DNA from 3 places in the Mammaliicoccus sciuri genome. Region 1 is predicted to be linked to each of the others. Evidence: riboswitches for the same ligand, from Rfam matches in the RefSeq annotation. Region 1 holds a riboswitch; each other region holds the start of a gene.
What was found. Region 1 has a riboswitch for thiamine pyrophosphate ahead of tenA (thiaminase II). Riboswitches for the same ligand answer to the same signal wherever they lie in the genome.
Positions count from the first base shown of each region.

Region 2: another riboswitch for thiamine pyrophosphate. It lies ahead of MUA60_RS01000 (3-oxoacyl-ACP reductase); the one in region 1 lies ahead of tenA (thiaminase II).
Region 3: another riboswitch for thiamine pyrophosphate. It lies ahead of thiD (bifunctional hydroxymethylpyrimidine kinase/phosphomethylpyrimidine kinase); the one in region 1 lies ahead of tenA (thiaminase II).

Region 1 is NZ_CP094824.1:340,664-345,631, forward strand. Features, by position in the region: gene MUA60_RS01550 (IS3 family transposase) at 1-627, shown strand, start outside; partial or broken gene MUA60_RS01555 (poly(glycerol-phosphate) alpha-glucosyltransferase) at 649-1,545, shown strand; gene MUA60_RS01560 (epoxyqueuosine reductase QueH) at 1,650-2,381, shown strand; TPP riboswitch at 2,442-2,550, shown strand; gene tenA (thiaminase II) at 2,617-3,294, shown strand; gene MUA60_RS01570 (VOC family protein) at 3,338-4,234, opposite strand; gene MUA60_RS01575 (hypothetical protein) at 4,656-4,955, shown strand.
Region 2 is NZ_CP094824.1:222,892-227,859, forward strand. Features, by position in the region: gene MUA60_RS00990 (IS3 family transposase) at 1-509, shown strand, start outside; partial or broken gene MUA60_RS00995 (LLM class flavin-dependent oxidoreductase) at 539-1,009, opposite strand; gene MUA60_RS01000 (3-oxoacyl-ACP reductase) at 1,040-1,792, opposite strand; TPP riboswitch at 1,902-2,003, opposite strand; gene MUA60_RS01005 (NAD(P)-binding domain-containing protein) at 2,138-3,286, shown strand; partial or broken gene MUA60_RS15485 (PTS sugar transporter subunit IIA) at 3,338-3,733, opposite strand; partial or broken gene MUA60_RS01010 (PTS fructose transporter subunit IIC) at 3,844-4,968, opposite strand, start outside.
Region 3 is NZ_CP094824.1:896,829-901,796, forward strand. Features, by position in the region: gene MUA60_RS04545 (single-stranded DNA-binding protein) at 1-475, shown strand, start outside; partial or broken gene MUA60_RS15535 (aggregation-promoting factor C-terminal-like domain-containing protein) at 1,415-1,687, shown strand; TPP riboswitch at 1,813-1,911, shown strand; gene thiD (bifunctional hydroxymethylpyrimidine kinase/phosphomethylpyrimidine kinase) at 2,009-2,821, shown strand; gene thiM (hydroxyethylthiazole kinase) at 2,814-3,605, shown strand; gene thiE (thiamine phosphate synthase) at 3,606-4,247, shown strand; gene yidC (membrane protein insertase YidC) at 4,329-4,968, shown strand, end outside.

The sequences.
Region 1 (4,968 bases):
AGAATTATGAAAGAACATAATCTAACTTGTACAAAGTTCACACATAGAGGTCGTAAGTATCGTTCCTTTAAAGGTAAAGTTGGTAAAGTAGCTCAAAATATATTAAATCGTAGATTTAAAACAAGTCTCCCATTTCAAAAAGTCGTAACAGATATTACAGAGTTCAAATTAATGAATGGTCAGAAATTATATTTATCACCTTTTATGGACTTATATAGTTCAGAGATTATCAGCTTTAAAATCTCAAGTCGTCCTACATTAGATATAGTCATCAATCCATTAAAAGAAATGATAAAGCGTCGTCCAAACCTAGATCATCGTTTAACGATTCATTCAGATCAAGGCTGGCATTATCAACATTCACAATACACTAGATTATTAAAAGACCATAAAATATTTCAGAGTATGTCTAGAAAAGGTAATTGTCTAGATAATTCAGTTATGGAAAACTTTTTTGGGTTACTTAAACAAGAAATGTATTATGGCCAAGAATTTAAAGATTTTCAGGACCTTGAACAAGCTATTCATCGATATATCGATTTTTATAATAACGAAAGAATCAAATCAAAATTAAAAGGCTTATCTCCCAAAAATTACAGGAGACAAACCTTTGAAATAATATACTAATTAAGGTTTAGATTTTTGGGTTCAGTACAATATGCTTTAATAGAAGGCTTAACATATTTAAATGAAGATATCACAATTGCAGAAAAAGCTATAGATTATTTAATCAATCATTATTTATATGAAACTGATGGCTTAGGTCATATATTTGACGATACTAAAAATGTAAATGAAATTAAATTAGGTCAGAATGCAGCGTTTATATTCGCAATTTGTGAATATTTAAAACATAATCCAAATAAAAAAGAATATCTTGAAGCTGCATAAAAAGTGGCACGTGGTATTGAAACAATGATAGGCGAAGATGCTAAAACAGTACATGTTATTAACTACCCTGAATTAACTGTAAAGGAACAATATAGAATTATATATTACGACGGAGAAGCGGCATTAGCTTTATTAAGGTTATACCAAATAGATCATAATGAAAAATGGTTAAATATCGTTAAAAATTTATTTGAACGTTTTATTCAAAAAGATTATTGGAAGTACCACGATCATTGGTTAGGTTATTGTACAAATGAACTTGTACAAATCGATCCACAAGAAAAATATTTTAAATTCGGTATACAGAATGTGTCTAGCTATTTAGATTATATGTACCAAAGAGAAACCACTTTCCCAACATTTTTAGAAATGTTAATGGCTACATATCACTTAGTTGAATATGCTAAAGAATCAGGTTATGAATCTTTAGTTGAACAGCATCTAGATGAAAAGAAATTTATAGATACCATTCATAAACGTGCAAATTATCAAAGAACAGGATTTTTCTATCCAGAAGTTGCGATGTATTTTAAGAATCCTTCGAGGATACTTCATTCATTCTTTATTAAACACCATGGCTATAGAGTAAGAATTGATGACATTGAACATTACTTATCTGGATATGTACAATATCAGAAAGTTTTTAAAGGATAAATATCACAACACTATCTCTAATCATCATATTGATATCACATTTTGAATGTTATAAAATATTGTAAAAATGACAATTTTTGTATAAAGGAATGGTTAGGGATATGGTGATTTCAGCTGATGGTATTATTGCTAAGATGAAAAATCAAAAGATTAACTATGATAAGGTTATGCGTAAAATGATTTCTGAATGGGAACGTTCCGAAACAAGACCTTCTATTTTAATTCATAGTTGTTGTGCGCCTTGTAGTACTTATACGTTAGAGTTATTAACACAATATGCGGATGTTGCGATTTATTTTGCGAATCCAAATATTCATCCGAAAAGTGAATATGAGCGTAGGGCGAAAGTTCAAGAAACGTTTGTTGAACAGTTTAACGAGCGTACAAATTCTAATGTTAAATATATTGAAGCAGCCTATGAACCACATAAATTTATGAAAATGGTTAAAAGCAAGGATTTAGCTGATGAAAATGAAGGTGGGCTAAGATGTACGGCTTGTTTCGAAATGCGTTTAGAACTCGTGGCAGAAGCGGCAGCTAATCTTGGATATGATTATTTCGCGAGTGCTTTAACGTTGTCACCTAAGAAAAATGCACAATTGATTAACGAACTTGGTATGGATGTTCAAGATTTATATCATGTTTATTATTTACCGAGTGATTTTAAGAAGAATAAGGGGTATGAAAGATCGATTAAAATGTGCAATGAGTATGAAATTTTTAGACAATGCTATTGTGGTTGTGTGTTTGCAGCTATGAAACAAGGTATAGATTTTAAAGAAGTGAATAAACAGGCTAAAGCTTATTTAGAATCATGTAATAAAAGTTGCATGTAATTTTATTTGCAATCCTAAGGTAAAACAGATATGTTGTAAGAGTATATAAGTTAAATAATTTTAAACCACTGGAAGTGCCTTTATAAAGGCTGAGATTAAAGTGATACCTTTAAAATTCCTTGAACCTGATCCAGCTTATACTGGCGTAGGAAAGTGGCGTATTGATTTTAAGGTACTCATGACGCTATTTTCTTAATGAAAATAGCGTTTTTTTAATTATAAGGAGGATTTATAAATGAAATTTACAGATAGAGTATTCAATAGAGTTGAACCGATTTGGCAATCTTATATGGAACATCCTTTTATTATAGGATTAGGTGATGGCACGTTAGATCAAGAAAAATTTAAACATTGGTTGAAACAAGATTATATATATTTAATAGAATATGCGAGACTATTTTCAATCGGTGCAGCTAAATCAACAGACTTAAAAATGATGGCGACTTATGCTGATTTAGCGAATGGCACATTAAATACTGAAATGTCATTACATCGAGGCTATGCTAAGCAATTTGGTATATCAGAAGCGGAATTAGAAGAGACAGAACCAGCTCAAACGACTGTTGGTTATACGAGTTATATGTTGAATATGGCACAACAAGGTGGTATAGAGAATGTTATTGCGGCTATTTTGACATGTACTTGGAGTTATAATTATATAGGTTTAAAATTAGCTAAAATTAAAGGAGCATCGGACCATCCTTTATATGGAGAATGGATCAATATGTATGCTTCAGATGAATTTAGTCAGTACAAAGAAGATTGTATTCAGTTGATGGATCAAGTTGCAGAAGGTAAGACAGAAGCGGAATTACAACGCTTGGAAGACATTATTGTTAAAACAAGCTACTATGAATATATGTTCTGGGATATGGCTGAACATTTAGAAACATGGCCAGTACCGGTTAAATAAAAAAAGGACAGAAGCATGCACGACGCTTCTGTCTTTTTTAATACTATAATTTGCCTTCGTAGGCTTTTATTAAAGTTTCTACATCGAATTTCTTCATTTTAAGGAATGCTTTTGTAACGTTACTCATTTGTTCTGGTGTGCCTTCTTCTGCCATTTGATCCATGATTTTTGGGACAATTTGCCAAGAGACACCGAATTGATCTTTAACCCATCCGCATTGTTCGGCTTCTGGTACAGCAGATAATTTATCCCAATAATAATCAATTTCTTGTTGGTCTTCTAAAAATAGCATTAATGAAATACCTTCATTTAAGTTGAATTCATGTTTATGTTCACTATCAAGAGCGACAAAATATTGATCTTCTAATTTAAATTCTGCGTGTGCAAGTGTATCTGGCTTATCTGGCTCCATGCCTTCTGGGGAATAAAATTTACTTATATCACCACTATTTTTAAATACGCTTGTATAGTAGTTTATCGCTTCTTCAGCTCTACCAACATTATCATTAATGAACATAAATGATGGTCTAATACGATTATCAAATGGTTGATCGGTGATGAGCAGTTGCCATGAAACGCCAAACTGATCTTCCAACCAGCCGTATTTTTCACTAAAGTCATAAGCACCAAGTTCCATCATAATTTTCCCGTTATGTGCGAGTGCAGTCCAAACTTTGTCGATTAATGCTGCTTCAGATTGATTGAAAAGTACTGTAAATGATATGGAAGGATTTTTTGTGAAATAAGGACCAGCATTGATTGCCATAAATTTATAACCAAAAATATTAAAAGTGAGTTGTTTTGCATCTCCGGATTGTGAATCTGTAAACGTTACATCTGAAATGATTTCTGATTCTGGAAAAGTTTGCATATAATAATCGACGGCTTCTTGAGCTTCGTTATCGAACCATAAATGCGGAACAATTCTTTGATTATTCATTTCTTCATCTCCTCAATCCTTTTTACTTATTATACACATCGTTATAAATATAAACATTTAGTTCATTTGTAAATATAAAAATAATTTTAGACAATAGGACTTTAGGACTACCTAAATATCATTTAGTAATTTACTTAAAAGTGCTATCATGGTAATTATAAATAAAAACTAGGAGTGTGACTATGAAGCTAACAAGAAAAGGTAAAGTAACAATTATTATTGCAGCTATCACCTTATAAGCTCGTTAGTGTTCCGTGTGATATGGCAGTAAATATTCCTGGATATAGTAGTCATGATAAAGTCGCACATGCATATGCATACGGTGGATCTAAAACAGCAAATTTTCAAAACGTATAAAATTAATTTAAAAAGCTAACATATGAATGTTTCAATATACTTAATATGAAATGGGGTTATTTTAGTGACTTTAATTAATGAAGTGAAGATTGAACAAAATATGAATCACCTTATTCAAAATCACGGTATTCAACTATTAAATTATATGAGTGATTGTGAAAGAGAAGAAAAAGCATTACTTTCAGCGTTTGAGAAAGTGGATAGTCATATTATTAAAGCATCTCTAGAATTGTTGAAGCAAAATAATCTTATCAGTGTTAGAACTGAAGAGATTATGCCGCCCAACATCTATTATCATCTTACGAAAGATGGCGAGTTGATTTTGCAGATGATTTATAAGTTTGAATCATTAAACTTTGATTAGGGTATATGAAAAT
Region 2 (4,968 bases), 120 kb from region 1:
AAACAAGTCTCCCATTTCAAAAAGTCGTAACAGATATTACAGAGTTCAAATTAATGAATGGTCAGAAATTATATTTATCACCTTTTATGGACTTATATAGTTCAGAGATTATCAGCTTTAAAATCTCAAGTCGTCCTACATTAGATATAGTCATCAATCCATTAAAAGAAATGATAAAGCGTCGTCCAAACCTAGATCATCGTTTAACGATTCATTCAGATCAAGGCTGGCATTATCAATATTCACAATACACTAGATTATTAAAAGACCATAAAATATTTCAGAGTATGTCTAGAAAAGGTAATTGTCTAGATAATTCAGTTATGGAAAACTTTTTTGGGTTACTTAAACAAGAAATGTATTATGGCCAAGAATTTAAAGATTTTCAGGACCTTGAACAAGCTATTCATCGATATATCGATTTTTATAATAACGAAAGAATCAAATCAAAATTAAAAGGCTTATCTCCCAAAAATTACAGGAGACAAACCTTTGAAATAATATACTAATTAAGGTTTAGATTTTTGGGTTCAGTACATTCTTGAGCTTTATGATATCTATCATCATGCTGAGGTAAAGTTTTCATACTATGATTTTGAGCTTCTATATCTGTCATAGATGTTACTAAGTTCCAACCAACACGACCATTCGTCGCATGATCGAGCGTTAAAATTTGCCTAGCCGCAGTATAAGGGTTTGAAAATGAACTTGAAATTGTTGAAACTAAACCAATATGTTGTGTAACTTGTGATATAGCAGTCAAGTTCACAATTGGATCTAACCAGAATGCTGGTAATTCACTATCTGACTTTGCAGGGAATGACTGATTATCTGCAAAGAACACGGCATCTAATAAACCTCTTTCTGATAGTTGTGCTAATGATTGATAATAAGAGATATCACCAATTTGTTCGATAGAGGAGTCTTCCATAAGCCATGCTGCTTGATGATGGCCACATCCATATAATAAGACACCAATATTGAGTTGATCACTTCTTAAATTACGCATTTCTATTCTCCTTATCTCTCTTTTGGAATTCTAGTTCATTGTTAAGCCGCCATCTACAGTATAATTTTGACCAGTTATACCATTTGCTTTATCAGAAGCAAGGAAGCTCACCATATTTGCGACATCTTGTGGTGAAGTGACTTTTTTAAGAGGTGTTGATTGAGCAATTAAGTCAAATACTTCAGGTGTTGTTACAGAGCTGGCATCGGTTGTTTTGAGTAGGCCACCAGAAACGACATTGGCTGTAATGCCGTATTGACCTAATTCAGCAGCGATATTACGCGTGAAACCAATTAAGCCAGCTTTCGCAGTTGTATATTCGTGATAAGGTACGACAGGATTTTGGAATAAGTTCGTACCGGTGCTAATGACAGCACCTTGTTTTCTTTCAATGAATTGTGGTGCAACACTTTGCACGATATTAAATGCTGCTTTTAATGTGCCATCAATTTGTTGTTGATAGTCTTCCCATGCAAGATCGACGAATGCTTTTTGTTTTACTGGGTCAAATTTAAAGTTAACTAAAGCATTGTTGACGACGACATCAATTTTTCCAAAATGTTTCGTGCCTTCATCAATTAACTGATCAACTTCAGCGCGATTCGTCACATCCGCTTGAATAGCAATCGCTTGTTCTGTTCCGATTTCAGCAACTAACTGTTCTGCTAATGCTTTACTATTATGATAATTAATGATGACTTGATGTCCTTCAGATGCTAATGTACGTGCGATTGTTGCGCCTAATCCTCTACTACTACCTGTTACTAAAATTGTTTTTGTCATATGTAACACTCCCATATAGAATTTTAAATAAAAAAATACACAACCTTCTCGTAAGAAAGTTGTGTAAAAACAAAGATATTTATAAAAAGGGCATAGTCATCTCTATAAATTCATTTCACAAACACTTTCCTACGCTAGTACGATCTAGTTCAGGTTCAAAGGGTTCGAGTTCATACTCATCTCAGTTAAAAAAACACCCCTAGTGCATCTATTTAATTACTATCAATGTATAGTTTTTAATAATCGATGTCAAGTTTGTATAAATGTTCAGTTGCAAACGATAGGTAAAATCGGTTATGATATAAAACGTACTGATTACGATTTAAAAGGATTAAAGGTGATATGATGAAGTGGACGATAGTAGGTGGTGGCATCCACGCGATAACGATAGCATTAGAATTAAAAGTTAAAGGATTAAAAAATAAAGATTTAACAATTATTGACCCGCACGATGTGTTCTGTCATCAATTTGACCATCGAACAAAGAATATTAGTATGCCTTATTTAAGGTCTCCAATCGTACACCATGTTCACCCAAATCCTTTTCATTTAAAACAATATTTTAAGAAAATGGATTATGCAGGTGGCATTTATGGTAAGTATAAGAGACCGAAAAGAGATATGTTTATGGACCATACAGCAGAACAAGTTGAATATTACCGATTACATGAATGTCATGTTAAATATACTGCAATAGATATAAAGAAAGATCGAGATAATTGGTGTGTCGTATTGGAATCAGGGGAGATGATATATACAGAGAATGTCATCATCGCATCTGGTTGTAACCATAAGCCAAAGATTCCAAAAATGTATGAGCATGCACCAGATGTACAACATATTTTTGAAGATGCAAATATTCAATTTAAAGAAAGTTCTCATGTTGTAGGAAGCGGGATATCAGCTGCACATTTAGCATTAAAATTAATTTATCATGACGATGAAAAGCATGTGCATTTATGGACGAATAAGCCGCTAGAAATTCATGATTTTGATGCTGATCCAGGGTGGTTAGGACCTAAAAATATGGCAAGCTTTACAAAAGTGATAGATCCAGAAGAGAAGATGGATATTGTCTTAAAAGAACGTCATAAAGGTTCGATGCCACAAGAATTATTCATTAGATTAAAGAAATATGTGAAAAAAGGAAGACTAACAATACATCTCAATGAATTAGATCATATTAACAATCATCAAATCATAACAGTAGATGGGAAACATATAGATTATGACCATATATTATTGGCAACAGGATTTGATAATACTTTATTAACACAACCAATATTAAATCGTTTAATTCATGAATATGAAGCACCACTCAATAAATGTGGGTATCCTGAAATTAGTAAACATTTAGAATGGCTGCCGAATTTATTCGTATCAGGTGGATTAGCTGATTTAGAATTAGGACCTTTTGCTAGAAATATTATGGGTGGCAGAGAAGCGGCACGCAAGATAGGTGAAAAGTATCATGAAATAGAGCAATGCAGTTAGACTTATCAGATATAGAAAAGCCTGGAACATATGCGTTCCAGGCTTTTAAAATTAAATTTCCTTCAAAATGTTATAAATAGATTCTGTGCTTTCAGCGTTGATTAATTTTTCTCTTGTATCATCGTCCATAAGCGTACGTGACAGTCTTTGTAATAACTTCAAGTGTGTGTCGCTACTATCATTTGGTACAGTAATTAAGAAGATGATCTTAGGTTGTGTTTCATCTAAGCTTTCCCATTCCACACCGTGTTTGTTATTCAGTACAGCTACGACAGGCTGTTTGACAACATTTGATTTAGCATGCGGGATGGCTACATTCATGCCGATTGCTGTTGTTGATTCTGATTCGCGTTTCAATACAGCTTCTTTTAACACTTGTTCATCGTCTATAAAGTTGTGATGTTTTAAATTGTGAATCAGTTTATCGATTGCGTCATCTCGAGACATTTCAGCATCTTCTATTGTGATGACTTTTTCGTAAAAGACTTGTTCTGATTCTGTCTGAGTTTCATCATTTGAAGTGGATGTTTCTTTTTGATCGTTATCATCTTCATCTGATCCCATAAATGATGTTGTGATACCGCTATTAGATGATTCCATTTCAGGTGTTGCAACGGTTGCTTCTTTTTTCTTTAATAAAAGTGTAACAAGCATTGTAACAGTACTTCCGATGATGACAGCTATAAAGAACCATAGTATTTTATCGATACCACCAAGGACAGCTACAATTGGACCACCATGTGCAACTCTATCGCCAACGCTACCTATTGCTGCGATGGCTGCTGCAACCATTGCACCAATCATATTTGCAGGAATAATACGTAATGGGTCTTGTGCGGCGAATGGAATAGCACCTTCAGTAATACCGAATAAGCCCATTGTAAATGATGCTTTACCCATTTCAATTTCACCTTTATTAAATTTACGTCTATTGATAAAAGTAGCAAGACCTAAACCAATAGGTGGTGTACATACAGCTACTGCAACCATACCCATAACGGCATAGTTTCCTTCAGCAATTAAAGCTGATCCGAATAAGAAAGCAACTTTGTTTACTGGACCACCCATATCGAATGCAATCATAGCTCCGATAATAAGCGCTAAGATAATACTATTTGTACCTTGCATACCTTTTAACCATGTTGTTAAACCTTCAAAAATACTCGCAATCGGTGCGCCGATAACAAATATGAAAATAAGTCCTACAATAATTGAAGAAATAATAGGAATAATGATAATTGGCATAATCGGTGCCATCGCTTTAGGAATTTTAATGTTTTTAATCCATTTAGCAATATAACCTGCTAAGAAACCAGCGACAATACCACCTAAGAATCCTGCACCAGCTTCACTTCCGTAAAAGCTACCATCAGCAGCAATTGCGCCGCCAATCATACCTGGTACTAAACCTGGTTTATCAGCAATACTAACTGCAATGTAACCAGCTAGAATTGGAACCATAAAACTAAATGCTAAACTACCGATATTTTCAATAGATTTCCAGAATGAATCATCAGGAATTTTAAGACCTTCAGGTGTTGTATGCCCACCTAAAGTTAAAGCAATGGCCATTAATAAACCACCAACTACGATAAATGGCACCATGAATGAAACACCATTCATTAAATGTTGATAGACCATTTGTAGACCACTTTTTTGATCTTCGTCATCATGCGTTTGTT
Region 3 (4,968 bases), 560 kb from region 1:
TGAACGCGGATATAAGACTAAAGATGGCACGATTGCTGTTGATTTTATTGTATGTAAAGCATTTGGTAAACTTGCACATAATATTCATGAATATACTAAGAAGGGACAGCTTGTTGCATTAACGGGGCAAATTCAATCAAGAGCATATGTTAAAGATGATAAGAAACACTATATAACAGAAATTATATGTGAAACGATTAAATTCTTAAATATGCCTGCATCAAGTAAATCAACGATCCCTCAAACGAAAGAGGAAATGAGTGAATTAATTAGTGAAAGTGCTGAAAGTTATGCTAGTGACCTTTCATCTAAAGTAGCAAAAGAAAAATTACGAGCTGAAGCATTAGCTAAAGAAAATGGTGAAAATAACTTAGATGAAAAGTTATATAGCGAATATCATAATGTCGTTGACGTTATTAAAGAAACTGAACAACAAACTCCTGATGCTGATGCATCAAAAGTAACAACCTCGTAGCATTAAACTTCAATAAAAACTGTTTATAGAAATACTTCCGAAAATAAATATTCTTGATTCTAAATTCCGAGACTTGCTGTCTTGCTGTAGGGCAGCAAGTATACATAATTAAAAGTAATTGTTTAAAAAATTACATGAATATGACAAATTGTCTGATAATTAATTTTGTTCAATCTTTATAAATCCCTTTGTTTAGCTATTTTAATCATTAATATTCAGAATATTGTCTGAAAATCAACGTAATCTAACTGTAATATTAGCTCTAATTTTTTCATATAGCTGTAACCTATGACATAAAAATTAGTGGTATAGTTTAAACAGTAAAAATCATATAAAAAGTGAAAACCTTACAGGAGGAAACATTCAATCATGAAAAAATTATTAGCAGTTTCAACTGCGGCAGTTGCAGTTACTACAGGGGTAACAGCTACAGCCGATGCAGCAACACATACAGTAAAATCTGGTGATACTTTAGGTAGTATTTCACAACAATACGGTACTTCAGTAAGTGCTATTAAAGCAGAAAATGGTTTAAAATCTAACTTAATCTTCCCTAACCAAGTAATCAAGGTTAACGAGAAAAGTTCAGAATCAACTACAGAATACACTGTAGTAGCAGGAGATACTTTAGGTGAAATCGCAGCTAAATACGATGTAACTGTATCTCAATTAAAAGCATGGAACAACTTATCTTCAGATCTAATCATTGTTGGACAAACTTTATCATTACAAGCACCAGCTCAATCAGCTGAGCCAGCCAAAGCGCCTGTAGCACAACAAGCGCCAGTTCAACAAACTCAAGAACAAGTTGCAGCTCCAGCTCAACAACAAAGCTACCAAGCGCCTGTTCAATCTTACCAAGCGCCAGCACAACAAACATATAAAGCACCAGCTCAACAATCATACCAAGCGCCAGCTCAAAAAGTTAGAACTACTCAAACTTCAACAGCTAGCACTGGTGGATCTACTAAAGCTCAATTCTTAGCTGCTGGTGGTTCAGAAGCTATGTGGAATGCAATTGTATTACCAGAATCAAGTGGTAATCCAAATGCAGTTAACCCAGCTGGATACCGTGGTCTTGGCCAAACTAAAGAATCTTGGGGTACTGGTTCAGTAGCTACACAAACTAAAGGTATGTTAAACTACGCTAAAAGCCGTTACGGTTCAGAATCAGCTGCTATTGCTTTCCGTCAAGCTAACGGATGGTGGTAAGCCACACACTTTAATCTAAAGTGGCTATAAATTAATTTATCCAATCGCCTAGGAAATATCCTAGGCGATTTTTTAATTTGACCACAATACGTCTATTTGATAATCTTAAATAAACTGAATATATGAGTGACTGCTAGGGGCGCCAATTGGCTGAGATGATTTAATTCAGTCCCTTAACACCTGATTTGGATAATGCCAACGTAGGAAAGTGGTCGATGAACGTTTTTACAACTATTAATTGACCTCTTTCTTATGAAAGAGGTCATTTTTTATGAAGTTATAGATAAAAGGATTATAAATATAAATTTGAGGTGGATTACAATGAAAAAACCGAATATAGCATTAACGATTGCTGGAACGGACCCAAGTGGTGGAGCGGGTATTATGGCAGATTTGAAGTCATTTCATGCGTCAGGCGTTTATGGAATGGCAGTTGCTACTAGTATCGTTTCTCAAAACAGTCTAGGTGTACAAGATGTTTACCATTTACCTGTTGAAGTTATTGAAAACCAATTAAAAAGTGTCTTTGATGACGAAGTACCACATGCTATCAAAACAGGTATGATTGCATCAGAAGAAATGATGCAATCGATTAAACCATTTATTGAACAATCTGGTAAGCCGTATGTAATTGACCCAGTCATGGTTGCTAAAAGTGGTGATGCGCTAATGGGTGATGAAGGGAAAGGGAAACTTAAAGAAATATTATTACCATTAGCTACAGTTGTTACACCAAATATTCCAGAAGCAGAAGATATTACTGGATTTAAAATTCAAACTGAAGAAGAAATTAAAAAAGCTGGTGCATTTTTCTTAAATGAAATTGGATCTAAAGGTGTCGTTATAAAAGGTGGGCATCTGGAAGGTGATGCAATCGACTATTTATTTACTGAAAATGGTGTGAAAAGTCGGAAAAGTGAAAGATTTAATACGAAACATACACATGGAACAGGTTGTACATTTAGTGCAGTGATAACAGCAGAATTAGCTAAAGGTCATACAATTGAAGAAGCGGTAGAAGTAGCTAAAAGATTTATTACTTTAGCTATTCAATATACACCTGAAATAGGCAAAGGTAGAGGTCCAGTAAACCACTTTGCATATCAAAAGATAGAGGGATTAGATTATGAGTAAATTAACAAATATTAGAGAAAATAGTCTATTAATCGTATGTTATACAAATGATGTTGTTAAAAACTTTACAGCTAATGGTTTAATTTCATTAGGTGCGAGTCCAGCAATGAGTGAAGAACCTGAAGAAGCAGAAGAATTCTCAAAAGCAGCAGGTGCTTTTCTTCTTAACATAGGCACGATTACGACTGATAAAGCTTATGATATGAAGCAATATGCTGAAATTATGCATCAAAGTGATGTTCCAGTAGTTCTAGATCCAGTTGCTGTTGGTGCATCACAATTAAGAAAGACTTTTTGTACGACATTATTAAATGATGAAGTAGTTGATGTTATAAGAGGCAATGCATCAGAAATATTAGCGCTTATAGAAGAAGATACGATTATGAAAGGTACAGATAGTGATGATACGCTTGATGCTGTTAAAATTGCGAAAAAAGCACATCAACAATTAAAGCTACCGATTATCATAACTGGTAAAGTCGATGTCATTGCATGTCATAATAAAATCATTGAATTGCACAATGGTAGTGAGATGTTAACGAAAGTAACTGGTGGAGGTTGTTTATTAGGTGGGGTAATTGCTGCATTCTTATCTCATGAAAAAAACATCACAATAGACGTATTAGAAGAAGCATTATCAACATATAATATTGCAAGTGAGTTGGCATATCAACAACCTGGAGCACATTTACCTGGTACATTCCAAATTTCGTTTATAGATCAACTGAATGTTATAACAGAAGAAATTGTTAAAGAGAAAAAGATTGTGAAAGAAGTGAACTAAATGTTTGATCCAAAAACGTTAAAAGTATATTTTATAGCAGGCAGTCAAGACATTACTGATGGTAATCTTATAAGAGTTGTTGAAGAAGCTTTAAAGGCAGGCATCACGATGTTTCAGTTTCGTGAAAAAGGTAAGACGAGTAAAAAAGGGGCAGAAAAAGAAGCCCTTGCGCAATCTTTATTTGAGCTTTGCAAGCAATATCAAGTTCCATTTATCGTTAATGATGATGTAGATTTAACAATTAAATTAAATGCTGATGGTATTCATGTTGGACAAGATGACCGAAACGTATCTGATTTTAAAGATAAGTTTAAAGACAAAATCATTGGCTTGAGTGTTGCAAATAAAATGGAATATGATCAATCTGATATATCCGAAGTGGATTATATTGGAACCGGACCTATACATTCTACAAATTCTAAAGCTGATGCAGGAGAAGAAGGTGGATATCAAATGATTGAGAACATGAGAAAAATCAATCAAAATATTCCTATCGTTGCAATCGGTGGCATTACTGAAGTTGATGTACAACCGCTTATTAAAGCTGGCGCAAATGGTGTAAGTGTTATTTCTGCTATAGCGAAAAGTCAAAATATTGAACAAACTGTGAAGGGCTTTCATAAACAGTATAAAAATATTTGATAAAATTAATATATTGATTTATGTTGTCGCTATTCTATGATAGAATGAGTTTTATGTGAGTATATCAATAGAGGTGGAAAAATGAAGAAAAAAGCTTTATGGCCATTATTATTTGGTGTAATGGTTGTGCTAGCTGGTTGTGATTATTCTAAACCTGAGAATAGGGATGGATTCTTTTATAATACATTCGTAAAACCGATGGATAGTGTTATTCATTGGCTTGGTACAAATTTGAATCACGATTATGGTCTAGCTATTATTGTTATAACATTAATTGTTCGTTTTGCGTTATTCCCATTTATGATGAAGACGTACAAGAATCAAAAGTTAATGCGTGAAAAAATGAAACTTGCTAAACCTGAAATGGAAGCAATTCAAGAAAAAGTTAAACGTGCTCGTACTCAAGAAGAAAAAATGGCAGCCAATCAAGAAATGATGGCATTATACAAAAAACATGGTATTAATCCTATGAACATGGGTTGTTTACCAATCGTTATACAAATGCCAATCGTCATGGGATTATTCTATGTATTAAAATATCCTACTGAAGGCGGAATTACAGAATATCCGAATTTCTTATGGTTTAATTTAACTGAACCTGATTTAATTATTACGATCATTGCAGGTATCATTTATGCATTACAAGCATTTGTTTCTATGAAGTATGCGAATGTTCCAGATGAACAGAAAAATATGATGAGAATGATGATGTTTATTTCTC